Regions from separate parts of the Streptomyces sp. NPDC047974 genome, predicted to be linked through region 2. Evidence: riboswitches for the same ligand, from Rfam matches in the RefSeq annotation. Region 2 holds a riboswitch; the other holds the start of a gene.
What was found. Region 2 has a riboswitch for thiamine pyrophosphate ahead of thiO (glycine oxidase ThiO). Riboswitches for the same ligand answer to the same signal wherever they lie in the genome.
Positions count from the first base shown of each region.

Region 1: linked by a shared signal. The riboswitch ahead of thiC (phosphomethylpyrimidine synthase ThiC) and the one ahead of thiO (glycine oxidase ThiO) in region 2 are both predicted to bind thiamine pyrophosphate.

Region 1 is NZ_JBEZNU010000011.1:52,165-57,456, reverse strand. Features, by position in the region: gene AB0E19_RS17660 (SsgA family sporulation/cell division regulator) at 1-174, shown strand, start outside; gene AB0E19_RS17655 (YibE/F family protein) at 341-1,723, opposite strand; TPP riboswitch at 1,795-1,931, shown strand; gene thiC (phosphomethylpyrimidine synthase ThiC) at 1,926-3,701, shown strand; gene AB0E19_RS17645 (hypothetical protein) at 3,768-4,406, opposite strand; gene AB0E19_RS17640 (metallophosphoesterase) at 4,568-5,292, opposite strand, start outside.
Region 2 is NZ_JBEZNU010000003.1:166,148-171,439, forward strand. Features, by position in the region: gene pknB (Stk1 family PASTA domain-containing Ser/Thr kinase) at 1-32, opposite strand, end outside; gene AB0E19_RS06500 (thiazole synthase) at 135-929, opposite strand; gene thiS (sulfur carrier protein ThiS) at 935-1,135, opposite strand; gene thiO (glycine oxidase ThiO) at 1,132-2,322, opposite strand; TPP riboswitch at 2,320-2,433, opposite strand; gene AB0E19_RS06515 (FAD-dependent oxidoreductase) at 2,516-3,739, shown strand; gene AB0E19_RS06520 (Rv2175c family DNA-binding protein) at 3,809-4,174, shown strand; gene thiE (thiamine phosphate synthase) at 4,353-5,006, shown strand; gene metF (methylenetetrahydrofolate reductase [NAD(P)H]) at 5,137-5,292, shown strand, end outside.

The DNA of each region.
Region 1 (5,292 bases), on a different contig from region 2:
GTGGGCGGTGACCGCGCCCTCTTCCGCGCCAGCGCCCCGCCGCTGGTCGCCTTCCTCGACCGCACGGACAAACTGGTGCCGCTCGGTCAGGAACAGGCACTGGGCGACTTCGAGGACAGCCTGGAGGCCGCGCTCGGCAAGATCCTCGCCGAGGAGAGCGCCGGCCCCGCCTGACGGAACCCGCTCCGTACGCCCGACACCGGCGCCCCTCCCCTCCGTCCGACGCCGGGACCCCTTTCCGTACCGCCGACGCCGGTCACCCCTCCTGCACGGCCGCCGCAGGCGCCCCGCTCCGCCCGGCCGCCGACGCGGCCCGCCCCGTACGGCCGCCGCGCACGCGTCACTTCGCGCGGCGCCGCCGTCCGCCGCGGCTCGCCGCCCGGCCGCCGGCCTCCGCCGCCGAAGGACGGTCGGCCGAGACCACGAGCGCCGCGAGTGCGGTCGTGACCGGCACCGAGGCGACCAGGCCGATCGAGCCGACCAGCGTCCGGACGATCTCCTGCGCCACCAGCTCGCTGTTGGCCACCGTCCCCATGCTGCTCTCCGCGATGGTGAAGAGCAGGAGCAGCGGGAGCGAGGCACCGGCGTAGGCCAGGACCAGCGTGTTGACCACCGAGGCGATGTGGTCGCGGCCGATCCGGATCCCGGCCCGGTACAGGGCGCGCGGCCCCATGCCGGGGTCGGCCTGGTGCAGTTCCCAGACGGCCGAGGTCTGGGTGACGGTGACATCGTCCAGGACACCGAGCGAACCGATGATCACGCCGGCGAGCAGCAGGCCGGACATGTCGATCTCCGGGTAGAGACCGTGGATCAGCCCGGTGTAGTCGTCGGTGTTGCCGCTGAGCGAGGCCCAGCCGATGAAGAAGGAGCCGAGCAGTCCGATCAGCAGCAGCGAGATCAGCGTGCCCAGGACCGCGACCGAGGTCCGGGCCGACAGGCCGTGGCACATGTAGAGCGCGAGCAGCATGATCGCGCTCGATCCCACCACCGCCACGATCAGCGGGTTCGACCCCTCCAGGATCGCGGGCAGGATGAAGAGGGTGAGTACCAGGAAGCTCACGGCGAGCGCGATCAGCGCCATCACGCCCCGCATGCGGCCGACGAGCACGACCGCGAGCGCGAAGATGCCGGCGAGGACCGCCATCGGCACCTTCCGGTTCACGTCCGTCACCGAGTACTGCAGGTCCTTCGGAGCGTCGGGGGCGTAGGCGACCACCACGCCCTGGCCCTCCTCCAGTTGGCGCGGGGCGTCCGGCTGGACGATCTCGGTGAACTGCCGCCCCTTGTCCGGACCGCTGGTGACCTCGATCGTCGCCTTCTCGCACTGCCCCTGCTGTGCGTCGACCGCCTCGCGGCCCTGCGGAGTGGAGGTGTCGCCGGTGGGCGGCACCTGCGCGGCGTTCACGTCCTTGCAGTCCACCTGCTCGACCGCCACGACCTTGCCCTGCTCGGTCTGCCGGTCGAAGCCGACCCCGGTCCGCTCGTGCGCCGGAGTGCCACCGGGCCAGAGCACCACGAGGCCGACGACCACGGCGGTGGCGAAGGGGATGAGGACGGCCGCGATGACTCTTCGCAGATGGCGCGAGACGGGCGCGGCGGGCCCGTGGCTGTGGCTGTGCCCGTGGCCGGAGCCGTGGTCCGGACCGTGCTGGCCGAAACCGTGCCCGTGCTCGTGACCGTGCTCGTGGCCGTGCGGATCGGGGGACTGCTGGGGGGAAGTCACCACCCGATCATCGCAAGAACGGTGGGGGCCCACTGTTCAGCACGCCCGGGAGGGCGCTAGCCTCGTGACACCTTTGCACACGCGGGAGCTCGGAGCACCGGGCTGAGAGGGCGCTGATCACCGTACGCACACGTACGGGAGGAGGCTGCGCCGACCGCCGAACCTGTTACCGGGTAATGCCGGCGTAGGGAGATTCGGTCACATGACCCTTCAGGATGCACGCACGCCTGCTTCCAGCCAGGACGAGCGCACGCCGGGCTGGCACAAGGGATACGTCGAGGGCTCCCGCCCCGACCTCCGGGTGCCGGTCCGCCAGGTGCACCTCACCAACGGCAAGGACGTGACGCTGTACGACACGTCCGGCCCGTACACCGACCCCGCCGTCGACACCGACGTGCGCCGGGGCCTGCTCCCGCTCCGCGAGAACTGGATCATCGCGCGCGGCGACACCGAGGAGTACCCGGGCCGCCCGGTCCGCCCCGAGGACGACGGCATCAAGCACACCTCGCCGCGCGGCGGAGGGCTCAAGAACCTCGACGCGGTCTTCCCCGGCCGTCCGCGGCTGCCCCGCCGGGGGCGCGCCGGGCAGGCCGTGACCCAGCTCGCGTACGCCCGCCGGGGCGAGATCACCCCGGAGATGGAGTACGTGGCGATCCGGGAGAACGTCTCCCCCGAGGTCGTCCGCGAGGAGATCGCGGCGGGCCGCGCGGTGCTGCCGGCCAACGTCAACCACCCGGAGATCGAGCCGATGATCATCGGCAAGCGGTTCCTGGTGAAGGTCAACGCCAACATCGGCAACTCCGCCGTCACCTCCTCCATCGAGGAGGAGGTGGAGAAGATGACCTGGGCGACCCGCTGGGGCGCCGACACGGTCATGGACCTGTCCACCGGCCGCAACATCCACACCACCCGCGAGTGGGTGCTGCGCAACTCCCCCGTGCCGATCGGCACCGTGCCGCTCTACCAGGCCCTGGAGAAGGTCGACGGCAGGGCCGAGGAACTGACCTGGGAGATCTACAAGGACACGGTCATCGAGCAGGCCGAGCAGGGCGTGGACTACATGACCGTGCACGCCGGCGTGCTCCTGCCGTACGTGCCGCTCACCGCGCGCCGCAAGACCGGCATCGTCTCGCGCGGCGGTTCGATCATGGCCGCCTGGTGCCTCGCGCACCACAAGGAGAACTTCCTCTACACGAACTTCGAGGAGCTCTGCGAGATCCTCGCGGCGTACGACGTCACGTACTCGCTCGGCGACGGTCTGCGCCCCGGCTCGATCGCGGACGCCAACGACGACGCCCAGTTCGCGGAGCTGCGCACGCTCGGCGAGCTGAACACGATCGCCAAGCGCCACAACGTGCAGACGATGATCGAGGGCCCGGGCCACGTCCCGATGCACAAGATCAAGGAGAACATCGACCTCCAGCAGGAGATCTGCGAGGAGGCGCCGTTCTACACGCTCGGCCCGCTGACCACGGACGTCGCGCCCGCCTACGACCACATCACCTCCGGCATCGGCGCGGCGATGATCGCCTGGTGGGGCACCGCGATGCTCTGCTACGTGACGCCCAAGGAGCACCTGGGCCTGCCGAACCGCGACGACGTGAAGACCGGTGTCATCACGTACAAGATCGCGGCGCACGCGGCGGACCTGGCCAAGGGGCACCCGGGCGCGCAGGAGTGGGACGACGCGCTCTCCGACGCGCGCTTCGAGTTCCGCTGGGAGGACCAGTTCAACCTGGCCCTCGACCCGGACACCGCCCGTGAGTTCCACGACGAGACGCTGCCGGCGGAGCCCGCGAAGACCGCCCACTTCTGCTCGATGTGCGGTCCGAAGTTCTGCTCGATGAAGATCTCCCAGGACATCCGCCGCGAGCACGGCGGTGACCTGAAGAAGGAGGAGATCGAGGCCGGCATGGCCGAGAAGTCGGCGGAGTTCGCCGCCTCCGGCAACCGCGTCTACCTGCCGATGGCGGAGTAGCGGCCGCCTGCCGTACGAGACCCACCCCGGCCCGCGGTCCACGGGGGGATCGCGGGCCGGGGTGCGTCACGGAGGCGGCCCCGGGCCCCGGTCGGGGTCGGTGGCCGTGGCCGTGAGGGCGGCCTGGAGGAAGGGGACGACGCCGCGCTCCAGGAGGGCGTGGCGCCAGGCGGCGCGGGCCCGGGCGAGTTCGTCGTCGGGGGCGCCGGTCTCGGCGGGGCTGTTGCGGAGGGCGGTCAGGAGGAGTCCGGCGCCCGCGCAGAGCAGTCCGGCGGCGGCGAGGGCGCCGAAGACCAGGCCGGCGGTGAGCAGCGTGGTGCCGAGGGCGGCGTCCGGGGCGAGCCAGCGGACCACGGCGCCGACCAGGAGGAAGATCGCGGCTGCGGTGCCGGCGAGGACCGGGACGAGGACGGTGAGGACCGCGACGGCGCCCGGGGACTCGTCGGGGGCGGGGGTCCGGGGGCGGTTGGAGGCGGCGCGGTCCGCTTCGCGGACCTTGGTGAAGTGCTCGTACTCGCCCGCCGCCGCCGCGGTGATCAGCGCTGTCGCGTTCAGGGCCATCGCGCGCAGCTGACCGGTGGTCAGCCGGGTTCCCGCTCCGGCGAGTTCCGGCCGCTGCGGAGCGGTGCGCAGTGCGTCGTCGAGGACCCGCTCGTACTCGGCGCGGTCCTCGGTCAGCAGGTGCGGAGCCACGTTCATGTGCATCCCCCGATGCTGATGGGCCGGGACCGGCCGTGCGGAACGGCGGTCCGGGCGGAAGCGGAGGAGAGCCTGCCTAACTGGGGAGACCGATGGTAGGGCCGTGAGCGTGCGCGCTGACAGGGGGTTTCCGGAATTCGCCCGCTCCGGATGCGCAGGGTGAGGGGTCAGTCCCCCAGCGGGAGTTGGACGACCAGCAGCTTTCCGGCCATGGTGACGCCGCCGTCCATGGCGATGGCGAGACCGTCGGCGTAGACGTGCGGTCCGTCGACGACCGGGCGGGACTCCTCCTCGCCGTCCTCCGTACCGACCTGGCCGAGGAGGTACGGGATCGGGCTGTGGCCGTGCACGATCCGGGAGCCGCCGTAGGTGCCGAGCAGCTCCTGGACGGCCTGCGGGCCGTCCTCGTCGCGGAAGGCGAAGCGCTTGGTGAACTTCCGGAAGAGGTCCCAGACCTCGTCGGCGTCGTTGCGCGTGAGGACCTCGTGGACCGTGTCGTTGACGTCCTCGATCGTCTGGCCGTATTCGAGGTACGCGGTGGTGTCCGAGTGCAGCAGGAGGTGGTCGTCCTCGCGGACGACGGCGTCGAGCCGGGACATCCACTGGAGGTGGACGTCCTGGAGGCGGTCCATGTCGTGCTTCTGGCCGCCGTTGAGCAGCCAGGCGGCCTGGAAGGTGGCGGTGCCGGCCCCGGAGTTGACGGGCGTGTCGCCGAAGCGCTTGGCGCCGATGAGGAGCAGCTCGTGGTTGCCCATGAGCGCCTTGCAGTAGCCGCCGGCGGCGGCGGCCTCGGCGGAGAGCCGCATGACGAGGTCGATGACGCCGATGCCGTCGGGTCCGCGGTCGGTGAAGTCGCCGAGGAACCAGAGCCGGGCGTTGCCCGCGGCCCAGC
Region 2 (5,292 bases):
CCGACGAGGGGGTCCTGAAGGGTCGTGTCCACGGCGTCGAGTCTACGAGCCGGTACGGACCCGCCCCGCCCCCCGGCCCCGACCGCAGCACGCTTGTGACGTACCCCGCTCCGGGCCGGGGTCCGGGGGCGGGCTCAGAAGGCGGGGCGCTCCGGGTCCAGCCGGGCCAGGCCCTCCGTCGGCGAGGAGGCCTCCGCGAAGTGGCGGCGGGGGATGCGGCCCGCGCGGTGCGCGAGGCGGCCCGCCTCGACCGCGTGGCGCATCGCCGAGGCCATCAGGACCGGCTCCTGGGCCCGGGTCACGGCCGAGGCGAGCATCACCGCCGCGCACCCCAGCTCCATCGCGAGCGCCGCGTCCGAGGCGGTGCCCGCGCCGGCGTCGAGGATCACCGGCACCCCGGCCCGCTCCACGATCAGCTCGAAGTTGTGCGGGTTGCGGATGCCGAGGCCGGAGCCGATGGGGGAGCCGAGCGGCATGATCGCCGCGCAGCCCACGTCCTCCAGCTTCCGGGCCAGGACCGGGTCGTCGTTGGTGTAGGGGAGGACGGTGAAGCCGTCGTCCACCAGGGTCTCGGCGGCGTCGAGGAGCTCCACCCCGTCGGGGAGGAGGGTCCGCTCGTCGGCGACCACCTCCAGCTTGATCCAGTCCGTGCCGAGGGCCTCCCGGGCCAGCCGGGCCGTGAGGACGGCCTCGCCGGCCGTGTAGCAGCCCGCCGTGTTCGGCAGGACGCGGATGCCGAGCCGGTCGAGGACGGAGAGGACCGAGCCCTGCACGGTGGGGTCGAGGCGGCGCATGGCGACCGTGGTGAGCTCGGTGCCGCTCGCCACCAGGGAGCGTTCGAGGACGTCCAGGCTGGGGGCGCCGCCGGTGCCCATGATGAGCCGGGAGGAGAACTCCGTACCGCCGAGGGCGAACACGTCGTCGGACATCGCGCTCAGCCCCCCTGCACCGCGGTGAGGACCTCGACCCGGTCGCCGTCGGCGAGCAGCGTCGCCGCCCACTCGCCGCGCGGCACCACCGTCTCGTTGACGGCGGCGGCGACCCCGGACGGGGCGGCGGTGAGGCCGGTGACCAGGGCCTCCAGGGAGACGGGGGCGGCGAGCACGCGGGGCTCGCCGTTCACGGACACGTTCATGCGGGCTGCTCCTGACGTGCGGAGAGAGCGGTGGGGAAGCGGCGGGGGGAGAAGGGGCGCGCCTCGTCGGGCAGGGCGCCGGTGGTGAGCACCTCCGCCATGACGTCGCCGGTGACGGGGGTGAGGAGGATCCCGTTGCGGTAGTGGCCGGTGGCCAGGTCGAGGCCGGGCAGGGCGGTCGGGCCGAGCATCGGGGCGTTGTCGGGGGAGCCGGGGCGCAGTCCGGCGAGGGTCTCGGTGAGCGGCAGCTCGGTGAGGCCGGGGACCAGCTCGTGGGCGTCGCGGAGCAGCTCGTACACCCCGCCGGCGGTCACCGTGGTGTCCCAGCCCAGCTCCTCGCTGGTGGCGCCGACGACCAGCTCGCCGTTCTCGCGCGGGACCAGGTAGACGTGGCTGCCGCGGACCACCGCCCGCACGGTGCGGGAGAGGAAGGGGGCGTACGGGGCGGGGATCCGCAGCCGCAGGACCTGGCCCTTCACCGGGCGGACCGGCGGCAGCACCGACGGCGGCACGCCCGCGAGCCGGCCGCTGAGGCTGCCGGCGGCGAGGACGGTCCGGTCGGCGGAGAGCGCCGTGCCGTCGCGCAGGACGGCTCCGGTCGCCCGGTCGCCCGCCACCGTGAGCCGCTCGGCGAGCGCCCGGTGGAAGACCACTCCCGCCCGCTCGCAGGCGGTGAGCAGTGCGGCGGCCAGCCGGCGCGGGTCGACCTGGTGGTCGCCGTCCACCCGGAGCCCGCCGCGCACCCCGGGCGCCAGCATGGGTTCGAGGCGGCGGCACTCGCGGCCGCTGAGCCACTCGGAGTCGAGTCCGCAGCGGGTCTGGAGGGCGTGCAGTTCGCGCAGGTGGGCGCGGTCGTCGGCGTCGAGGGCCACGGCGAGGGTGCCGCAGGCGCGGTAGCCGACGTCGAGGCCGGTGGCCTCCTCCAGCTCGGCCGTGAAGGCCGGGTAGCGTGCGGCGGAGGCGAGGTTGAGCCCGAGGAGGGTCTCCTCGCCGTAGTGCAGTTCGGTGACGGCGGCGAGCATGCCGGCCGCGACCCGGGCGGCGCCGCCGCCCGGGTCGGGGTCGACCACCGCGACGGTCAGTCCGCGCTGGGCCGCCCGCCAGGCCGTGACGAGTCCGATGACGCCACCGCCGATCACGAGGACGTCGGTGACCTGACGGTCTTCTGTTCCTTCGGAAGAACGCATGGGCGTTCCCGCCCCTCCCTTCGCCGGCATGACCCGGATCAGGTTCGTACGGTCGGAGGCCGGTCAGCCTCCCTCTCAGCCCGGTGCGTCCGGGCTCCCGCGAGTGGTGTGTGCCCGCCACCCTAGCCCCCGTCGGCGGAGCTCCACAGGGGGCCTCCTGTCTGACGATCCGTCAGATGCGTATGGTGGACGGGTGAGCGAGCAGAAGCAGACCCAGCGGCACGTGGTGATCGTCGGCGCGGGCATGGCGGGCGTACAGACCGCCGTCGCCCTGCGAGAGCAGGGCTTCGAGGGCCCCGTCACCCTCATCGGCGCCGAACCCCACCAGCCCTACGACCGGCCCCCGCTCTCCAAGGCGGTCCTCCTCGGAAAGGCCGAGCACTCGGCCTTCGACGTCGACTTCGAGTCGCTCGGCGTCGACCTCCGCCTCGGCCTCGACGTCACCGGACTGCGCCCCGCCGACCGCGAACTCGACACCGAGGCGGGCCCCGTCCCGTACGACGCCCTCGTCCTCGCCACCGGCGCCCACCCGCTCACCCTCCCGGGCACCGAGGGCGTCCCCGGCGTCCACCTGCTGCGCACCCTCGACGACGCCGTCCGCCTCGGCCCCGTCCTGGCCGGCGGCGGCTCCGTCGTCGTGGTCGGCGCCGGCTGGATCGGCGCCGAGTTCGCCACCGCCGCCCGCGAGGCCGGCTGCACCGTCACCGTCGTCGAGGCCGCCCCCCTCCCGCTCGCCGGCGCCCTGCCCGACGAGGTCACCACCGCCATGGCCGGCTGGTACGCCGAGAGCGGCGCCGAACTCCTCACCCACGCGCGCGTGGCCACCGTCCGCCCCGGCGCCGTCGTCCTCGCCGACGGCCGCGAACTCCCCGCCGACGCCGTCGTCGTCGGCATCGGCGCCCGCCCCGCCACCGACTGGCTCGCGGGCTCCGGCATCGCCCTCGACGCCGGCGGCGCCGTCACCGCCGACGAGCGGCTGCGCACCTCCCTGCCCGACGTGTACGCGGTCGGCGACTGCGCCTCCTTCCCCTCCGCCCGCTACGGGGAGCGGCTCCTCGTCCACCACTGGGACAACGCCCTCCAGGGCCCCCGCACGGTCGCCGCCGACCTCACCGGAGCCGACGGCGCCGCCCCGGAGCCGTACGACCCCGTCCCGTACTTCTGGTCCGAGCAGTTCGGCCGCTTCGTCCAGTACGCCGGCCACCACACCGGCGCCGACACTCTCGTGCGGCGCGGGGACGCGTCCGGCGCCTCCTGGGCGGTGCTCTGGCTGCGCGAAGGGGTCCCGGTCGCCCTCCTCGCCGTCGGCCGCCCCCGCGACCTCGCCCAGGGCCGCAAGCTCATCGAGTCCGGCACCCCCGTCGACCCCGAGCGGGCCGCCGACCCGGCCGTGCCGCTCAAGTCCGCCGTCCGCTGACAACCCGGACGGCGGCGGCCGGGGCGGGCCCGACTACCGACTGTCGGTCCCGGATGGCAGGCTTGTCCCGTGACCGAGATTGACGCAAACATCGATGCTCTCGTCCCCGCCTGGCTCTACCTCCCCGACATCGCGGAGATGCTCGACGTCGAGGTGACGCGGGTGCGGCAGCTGGTGAAGGAGGGCCAGCTGATCGCCGTGCGCCGCGGGGAGAACAACGCGCTCCAGGTGCCCGCCGCCTTCATCCAGGGCGACAAGGTCGTCAAGGGCCTCGCCGGCACCCTGACGCTCCTGAGGGACGACGGCTTCTCCGACGAGGAGATGCTGGAGTGGCTCTTCACCGAGGACCCGAGCCTGCCCGGCACGCCCGCGCAGGCCCTCGGCGAGAATCGCGGTACGGAGGTGAAGCGCCGCGCCCAGGCGCTCGCCGTCTGACCCACCGAAGCCCGAGGCGCCCGAGTCCGTGACTCCGGAGCCCGGGGACCCGGCGTCGGGACGCCGGGTCCGAGACACCCCGGAGCCCGGGACACCGGCTTCCGGACACCGAACCACCACCGCCGGTGCCGCAGCCCCCGCGCCGCGGCACCGGCGCCACCCGACGGGGGGAACCACCATGCCCACACCTCGTGAGCAGCTCGCCGACGCCCGGCTCTACCTGTGCACCGACGCCCGGAAGCGCCAGGGCGACCTGCCCGCCTTCCTCGACGCCGTGCTCTCCTCCGGCGTCGACATCGTGCAGCTCCGCGACAAGGGCATGGAGGCCGGCGAGGAGCTGGAGCACCTCGCCGTCCTCGCCGAGGCCTGCCGCCGCCACGGCAAGCTCCTCGCCGTGAACGACCGGGCCGACGTCGCCCACGCCATCGGCGCCGACGTCCTCCACCTCGGCCAGGGCGACCTGCCCGTCCCCGCCGCCCGCGCCATCCTCGGCGACCGGGTGCTGATCGGCCGCTCCTGCCACGCCGAGTCCGAGGTCGCCGCGGCCGCCGCCGAACCCGGCGTCGACTACTTCTGCACCGGCCCCTGCTGGCCCACCCCCACCAAGCCCGGGCGGTACGCCCCCGGCCTCGACCTGGTGCGGTACGCGGCGGGCCTCGCCCAGGACCGCCCCTGGTTCGCCATCGGCGGCATCGACGAGACCAACCTCGACCAGGTCCTCGACGCCGGCGCCCGCCGCATCGTCGTGGTCCGCGCGCTCACCGAGGCCGACGACCCGGCCGCGGCCGCCGCCTCCCTCGCCAAGCGCGTCCGGGAGCGGGCCGGCGCCTGACGCCGACGGTCCGCCCCGGCGGGATCCGCCCGGCGGGCCGCCGCGGCGGGCCTCGTACCGCTGTCCGAAAAGGTGTCCACTCCTCGGACGCGGATACCGCGGCTCGCCGACCCCCGTCTAACCTGCCCATATGGCCCTTGGAACCGCTTCCGTCCGTACGGACCGCGCCCGCACGGTCCGCGAGATCCTCTCCGCCGGGACGTCGTACTCCTTCGAGTTCTACGCGCCCCGGACGGCCAAGGGCGAGCAGGTCCTCTGGAACGCCATGCGCCGCGTCGAGGCCGTC